Regions from separate parts of the Aureimonas sp. D3 genome, predicted to be linked through region 3. Evidence: riboswitches for the same ligand, from Rfam matches in the RefSeq annotation. Region 3 holds a riboswitch; each other region holds the start of a gene.
The links. A riboswitch is a leader RNA that binds a small molecule or an ion and turns the genes downstream of it on or off. The one in region 3 is predicted to bind thiamine pyrophosphate.

Region 1: linked by a shared signal. The riboswitch ahead of AUL36_RS15120 (FAD-dependent oxidoreductase) and the one ahead of AUL36_RS14415 (ABC transporter permease) in region 3 are both predicted to bind thiamine pyrophosphate.
Region 2: linked by a shared signal. The riboswitch ahead of thiB (thiamine ABC transporter substrate binding subunit) and the one ahead of AUL36_RS14415 (ABC transporter permease) in region 3 are both predicted to bind thiamine pyrophosphate.

Annotation. Positions count from the first base shown of each region.
Region 1 is NZ_BBWM01000052.1:14,342-16,598, reverse strand. Features, by position in the region: gene ybaL (YbaL family putative K(+) efflux transporter) at 1-1,286, shown strand, start outside; TPP riboswitch at 1,287-1,398, shown strand; gene AUL36_RS15120 (FAD-dependent oxidoreductase) at 1,554-2,257, shown strand, end outside.
Region 2 is NZ_BBWM01000012.1:4,725-6,981, forward strand. Features, by position in the region: gene AUL36_RS04250 (thiamine diphosphokinase) at 1-371, opposite strand, end outside; TPP riboswitch at 461-562, shown strand; gene thiB (thiamine ABC transporter substrate binding subunit) at 967-1,947, shown strand; gene AUL36_RS04260 (ABC transporter permease subunit) at 2,015-2,257, shown strand, end outside.
Region 3 is NZ_BBWM01000050.1:42,076-44,332, reverse strand. Features, by position in the region: gene AUL36_RS14420 (ABC transporter substrate-binding protein) at 1-213, opposite strand, end outside; gene AUL36_RS14415 (ABC transporter permease) at 213-998, opposite strand; TPP riboswitch at 1,292-1,393, opposite strand; gene AUL36_RS14410 (UDP-glucose dehydrogenase family protein) at 1,465-2,257, opposite strand, start outside.

The DNA.
Region 1 (2,257 bases), on a different contig from region 3:
TGGGCTTCGGCGTTCCCGGCATCATTCTCGTGACGGTGTTCAAACTCTGCATCTTTGTGGTCTTGATGCTGGTGGTCGGCCGGCGGGTCATCCCTTGGCTCCTGCAACTCACCGCTGCCTCCGGCTCGCGCGAGCTGTTTCGCCTAGCCGTGCTCGCCATCGCGCTCGGCGTCGCCTTCGGCGCGGCCTCGCTCTTCGGCGTTTCGTTGGCGCTCGGCGCCTTCTTCGCCGGCATGATCATGAGCGAATCGGAGCTCAGCCATCGCGCGGCCGAAGATTCGCTTCCCCTGCGGGACGCCTTCGCCGTCCTGTTCTTCGTCTCGGTCGGCATGTTGTTCGACCCGGCCTCGCTGATCTCCGATCCGCTGCCGGTTCTGGCGACGCTGCTGATCATCGTCGTCGGCAAGTCGCTCGTCGCCTTCGCTCTGGTGCGCCTGTTCGGTCATCCGACCTCGACGGCGCTCACCATTTCCGTCTCGCTGGCGCAGATCGGCGAGTTCTCCTTCATCCTCGCCACGCTGGGCCTGAACCTGAAAATTCTGCCGCCCGAGGCGAAGAACCTGATTCTCGGCGGCGCGATCCTGTCGATCGTCCTCAATCCGTTTCTTTTTGCCTGGGTCGATCGCTGGCGGCAGGCGGAGGGCCGCTCGGCTCTGGAAGGCGGCGGTGACGAGGGGAACGATACGACCTCGAGTGAGACGAGCGAGAGGCAGACGCATATTCCGAGCGGCAGTGTCGCCATCGAGGACGGCGCGCTGCGCCGCACGGAGCTGAGCGATCATCTCGTGCTCGTCGGCTATGGGCGCGTCGGCTCCAAGATCGCGCGGCGGCTGGCCGATGCCGGCCGCGCCTTTCTTGTAATTGAGGACGCCGACAAACGCGTCGCGCGGGTGCGCGCGGCCGGGTTCGAGACGGTGGTGGGGAACGCCGTGAAGCCCGAAGTTCTGGACGCCGCGCATATTGCCGGCGCGCGGGACCTGGTGCTCGCCTTTCCCAACAGTTTCGAGGCCGTCGCCATGATCGCGGCAGCCCGCGCCGCCAATCCCGACATTCGCATCACCGCCCGCGTTCATTCCGGCGAACAGCGCGAACGCCTGATCGACGCGGGGGCCGATACGGTGATCAATGGCGACGAGGTGACGGCGCAGGCGATCGCCGATCATGTCCTCTCCTTCGGGCCGGATGCGCCGGGCGCAAAAGGGCCGATCTTTGCCGATGACCACGGGCAGCTTTCGGAACCGTCCGATGGCGATGAGTTGACAGAGCCAGCCGAACGCTTACCCTGAGAAGCATCCAGGGGGAGTTCCAGCAGCGGAACTGAGAGGCCGGAGCACGATCCGGCGACCCCACGAACCTGATCCAGTTCGCACTGGCGTAGGGATGGAGCGTTTGCGCCTCTGACAGGGATGCACCGCTCGGCCAAGAGGCCGACGCCGCGCGTGCACCTGTTGGAGCGAGCGTTCCGCTCCCGTCCTGCGAGCGGCTCGCGCTTTGGCGGAGACGATGATGACCTCGACGCAACGCTCTTTCGTTTTGGACGCTCGTTCGCGCGCATGGTGATCCATGTCCTGGGGGCCGGAGTCGCCGGGCTGACGACGGCCGTTCGGCTGGCCGAAGAGGGGCGGTCCGTCGTCGTGCACGAGGCCGCAACGGAACTCGGCCAGCGCGCGGCCTCGTGGCTCGCGGGGGGAATGCTCGCGCCCTATTGCGAGGCGGCGACGGCGGACCCCGCCATCATCGAGCCGGGTCTGCGCGGCATCGACTTCTGGGCGGACCGGGTGCCGGTCGAGCGGCGGGGAACGCTTGTTCTGGCCGCGCCGCGCGATGCGGCCGATCTTCGCCAGTTCGCCGCCCGCACCAAGGCTCATCGCCTGCTGGATGCGGACGGCATCGCCGAGATCGAGCCCGATCTCGCCGGGCGGTTTCGCCAGGGATTGTTCTTCGAAGAAGAAGCGCATCTCGATCCGCGCCAAGCCATGGCCTCTCTCGTTCGGCGAATTCAGGATCTCGGCGGTACGTTGCTGTGGGGCTCGCAGGCCGAACCTGCCGCGTTGTCGAGCGAGACCGTCGTCGACTGCCGCGGTCTCAAGGCTCACGCGCCGGGTCTTCGCGGCGTGCGCGGGGAGATGGTCCTGGTGCGCAGCCGCGACGTCAGTCTGGCCCGGCCGGTTCGCCTTCTGCATCCGCGCTGGCCGATCTATATCGTGCCGCGCGAGGACGGGGTCTTCATGATCGGCGCGACCATGATCGAAAGCGA
Region 2 (2,257 bases), on a different contig from region 3:
AGGCCGGCCTCCGCCTCGCGCAGGGCGATCACGAGATGCGAGAAGGCGTGGTCGCTGCGCCCGCCCAGCGCACCGACCAGAAGCAGATCGTGCCCTCCCCTCGCCTTGGCGGCGTCGATGGCGAGTTCCCCGTCCGTCCGGTCCTTGTCCCGCGGGAAGGTCTCGCGGGGAATGGAAAGACCACGTAGGGCGAACGGCAGCTCGGACGGAGCGGAATCGAAATCGCCGATCCAGAGTTCGGGAAAGAGGCCCAGCGCGGCGGCATGTTCGATGCCGCCATCGGCCGCGATGACGCGCCGGCCCGCAAGGGCCTCGCGAAGCTCGGAGTTCGGCGCGATCGGCCCGGCGAGAAGAATGGCAAAGCGACTCATATGGGTCTGCATAGGGCGCAAGCGGCCGGGATGCCAGTGGACGAATCGAGCCCTCCCTTGCCGCCTCTCTACGCAACCTCTAGATAAAAGGCGCTCACACGGGGTGCCCTTCCAGGGGCTGAGAGGCGACGCGCCAACCCGATGAACCTGATCCGGCTCGTACCGGCGGAGGGATGGGGAGCGCCGGGGCCACGGCCCCAGCCCGTCCCGTTCGTTCGAACTTATGGAGAACGGGATGTCTCACCTCAGTTCAGAACCGGGGACAGAACCTTGCGGCGGAGGAGCGGCGAGGGATTTGCGTTGCGGACTAGGCGCCGAGCGGAGCCGATGCAGTGCAAGGTCGAGCATCGGCAACGACGTCCGGCAGCGGAAGGCCCAAGCGGACCGACCCGCAGGGCTCTGGCCCCGGTTCTTAGAGCCGGGGACAGAACTCTGCGGCGGAAAGCCGGCGAGGGACTTGCGTTTCCGACGAGGCGCCGAGCGCAGACGATGCAGCGCATCGGCGAGCATCGGCAACGATGATCGGGGGCGCAAGGACCCGGCGGATCGACCCGCAGGGTTTTGGCCCCGGCTCTTAGCCGGTCTCTGCCTCACGCTGGCTCTGTCGGCGGCGTCTAGCGCCTTCGCACAGGATGGCGCCAAGCCCGTTCTCACCGTCTATACCTATGAAAGCTTCGTGCCGGATTGGGGGCCGGGGCCGAAGGTGAAGACCGCGTTCGAGGCCGAGTGCGGCTGCGAGTTGCGCTTTGTCGGGCTGGAGGATGGCGTCGCCATTCTCAACCGGCTGAAGCTCGAGGGCGAGACGACGCAGGCCGATGTCGCGCTGGGTCTCACGGCCGAACTCGTGCCGGAATTCAAGAAGACGGGTCTGTTCGCGCCGTCGAATGTCGATCTGTCGCCGCTCGCCATTCCCGGCGGCTTTTCGGACGATGTCTTCGTTCCCTTCGACTATTCCTATCTCGCCTTCGTCTATGACACGCAAAGCGTGAAGACGCCGCCGACGAGCCTCGACGAATTGGTGAACGGCGATCCCGACCAGAAGATCGCGATCGAGGACCCGCGCACCTCCACGCCCGGCCTCGGGTTTCTGCTCTGGATGAAAGCCGTCTATGGCGATCAGGCCGAGGAGAAATGGCGCACGCTCTCGCGCCGCATCCTGACGGTGACGCCCGGTTGGAGCGAGGCCTATGGACTTTTCACCAAGGGCGAGGTGCCGATCGTCCTGTCCTACACGACGTCCCCGGCCTATCATCAGATCGAGGAGGGCACCGATCGCTATAAGGCGGCGAGCTTTTCCGAAGGGCATTATCTTCAAGTCGAACTCGCCGGGCGGCTGCGCACGTCGAAGCATCCCGAACTCGCCCAGCGCTTTCTCGCCTTCATGCTGACGCCGGCTTTCCAGAAGCTGATCCCGACCGGGAACTGGGCCCTGCCCGCCACCAAACCGGCCGAGCCCCTGCCGGCGGCGTTCGAGACGCTGGTGCAGCCCACCAAGCCTTTGGCGATCGATGCCGAGACGGTGGCCGCGCAGCGCGAGACCTGGACGAGCGAATGGCTTCGCGCGCTCGGCCGCTGAGCGGAACGAGCGCCGGCGCGATGGTGCCCGAACTCCTTCGCGTTGCCACGCGGGGCAAGAGACCGGCATGAGCGACGCGACACCGAGCGGCGCACTTTTTCTGTCCCGAGCCGAGCAAGGGCGGCGGCGCGGCGCAGCCCTTGCGGCGCTCGCGCTGGTGCTGATCTTTCTGTTCGCGCCATTTCTGGTGCTCGGCGTCTCCTCGCAGAGCACTGGAACGGCACTATCGAGCCTGGCGGATTCCTATCTTCTGGGCGTCATCGGCTTCACGCTGTTTCAGGCCCTTCTCTCGACGCTTCTGTCGCTGCTC
Region 3 (2,257 bases):
CACGAGGCGCGGCGGCGCGGAGGGGTCGGCCGGAGGCACCAGATCGACATCGAGCCCGTGCTTTTCGAAGATGCCCTTTTCCTTGGCGATCACCAGTGGCGCGTGGTCGGGGTTGACGAACCATTCGAGAAGCACGGTCAGCTTGTCGGCGGCGAGCGCGGGGCTTGCCAGAAGCGAGGCCGCAAGGGCGGCGGCCGCGAAGAGGGAACGCATCAGGACGATTTCCTTCGAAGGAGGGAGGGAAAGGGTGAGGGGCCGCTTTCGGCCGCCCAGGGGGCGAGGCGCGGCGCGAACTCGTCCACCAGCGCGCGCAGCGCCAGCGTCATGGCGGCCAGAAGCGCGAGGGCGGCGAACATGAGGTCGGTCTGCATCCGGGCATTGGCCTGGATCATCACGAAGCCGAGCCCGCCCGACGCGCCGACCCATTCGCCGATCACCGCGCCGAGCGGGGCCAGCGGGGCGGCGACGCGAAGGCCCGTGACGAGGGCCGGCAGGGCGAGCGGAATGCGCACGAAGCGCAGCGTCTGCCAATGGGTGGCGGTGGTCAGGGCGGCGGCGTCCAGAAGCTCGGGCTCGGTGCGACGCAGCCCGTCGGCAAAGGCGGAGGCGACGGGAAAGAAGATGACAAGCGCCGCCATCACGACCTTGGACACGAGCCCGAAGCCGAACCAGAGCACCAGAAGCGGCGCGAGAGCGAAGACGGGCATGGCCTGAAGCACGAGGAGCAGCGGCCAGGCGACACGGCCGAGACGCGGCCAGAGCACGGTGCCGAGCCCCGCCAGTGCGCCGGCACAAGCGCCGAAAACGAGCCCGAGGATCGTCTCCACCAGCGTCAGCCAGCCTTGCGCCAGAAGAAAGCCGGAGCGCGCCCAGAGCGTTGTCGCGACGCGCGCGGGCGAGGGCAGCATATAGGGCGGCGGCGCGGCCAGCGCGACGAAGCCCGCCCAGATCAGCAGAACCGCCAGAAGTCCGAACAGCGTGGCGCGAAGCGCGCGCATGGCCTCAGGCCTCGCGGGGCGGATGGCGAGACAAGGAACTGTGGGAGGCCCAGAGCAGGAAGGCGCGGAGACGAAGCGCCGACTGTCCCGCGCCATGGCCTCGCGGACTGTCTGGGTCCCTGCGCCGAGGGACCCGCGCCGTCGGCTTCGCGCAAGCGCTAGAACCTGCATCGGCACTCGGCCGCGAGGGCGGTTCAGTGGCGTTCAGTCGAATGAAACCCATGCGATCTCCTCAGGCCCGGACGGGCCGCAAGAGATCCGGAGCGAAGCGAAGAAGGTGCCAAGACGACTGAAGCGCCGCCCATTCCCGTTCCTACGCCGGTATGACCCGGATCAGGTTCAAGGGTTCGGCTTTCGCCATCTCAGCGCCATCAGGCGCACCCCTCGGAATGGCATGAGTGATGCCGGCCTCTCCCGGCTTTGTCAACCGGCCCGCCGTGACGGGCCGGATGTGGGGCAGGGACGGTCAGGCCGGCAGAAGCTCGGGCGCGGGCACGCTCGCGCGGCCGATCGAGATATAGCCCAGCCCGGCGGCCGCAGCCTCGGCCGGCGAGAAGACATTGCGGAAATCGACGATCATGGGCACGGCGAGCGCGCGCTTGTAGTCGGCGAGCGGACGCTCGGAGAATTCCCGCCATTCGGTCGCGATCACGCAGAGATCGGCACGCTCCAGCGCGGCGTCCATGCTCGGTGCATACTGGACGGCCTCGCCCAGAAGCTCGCGGGCATGGGCCATCCCCTGCGGGTCGTAGGCGCGTACGATCGCCCCCTCGGCGGCGAGCTGTTCGGCCACCAGAACCGCCACGCTGTCGCGCACGTCGTCGGTCTCGGGTTTGAAGGTGAGGCCGAGCAGCGCTACGGTCTTGCCGCGCACATCGCCGCCCGCCGCCGCCACGACCTTGGCCACCATGCGGTGCGGCCGGGCGCGGTTGACCGCGATGACCGCTTCGACGATCGTCGCCGGGCTCAGCGCCTTTTCGCCGATATGCACCATCGCGAGCGTGTCCTTCGGGAAGCAGGAGCCCCCATAGCCCGGCCCTGGCTGCAGGAAGGCGCGCCCGATGCGCTTGTCGGACCCCATGCCGCGCGAAATGTCAGCGATGTTGCCGCCGACCTTCTCGCAGATGTCGGCCATTTCGTTGATGAAGGAGACCTTGGTGGCAAGGAACGTGTTGGCGGCATATTTGATGAGTTCGGCCGAAACGATGTCGGTCGAGATCAGCTCGAAGCCTTGGGCGGTGAAGGGCTTGTAAAGCGCC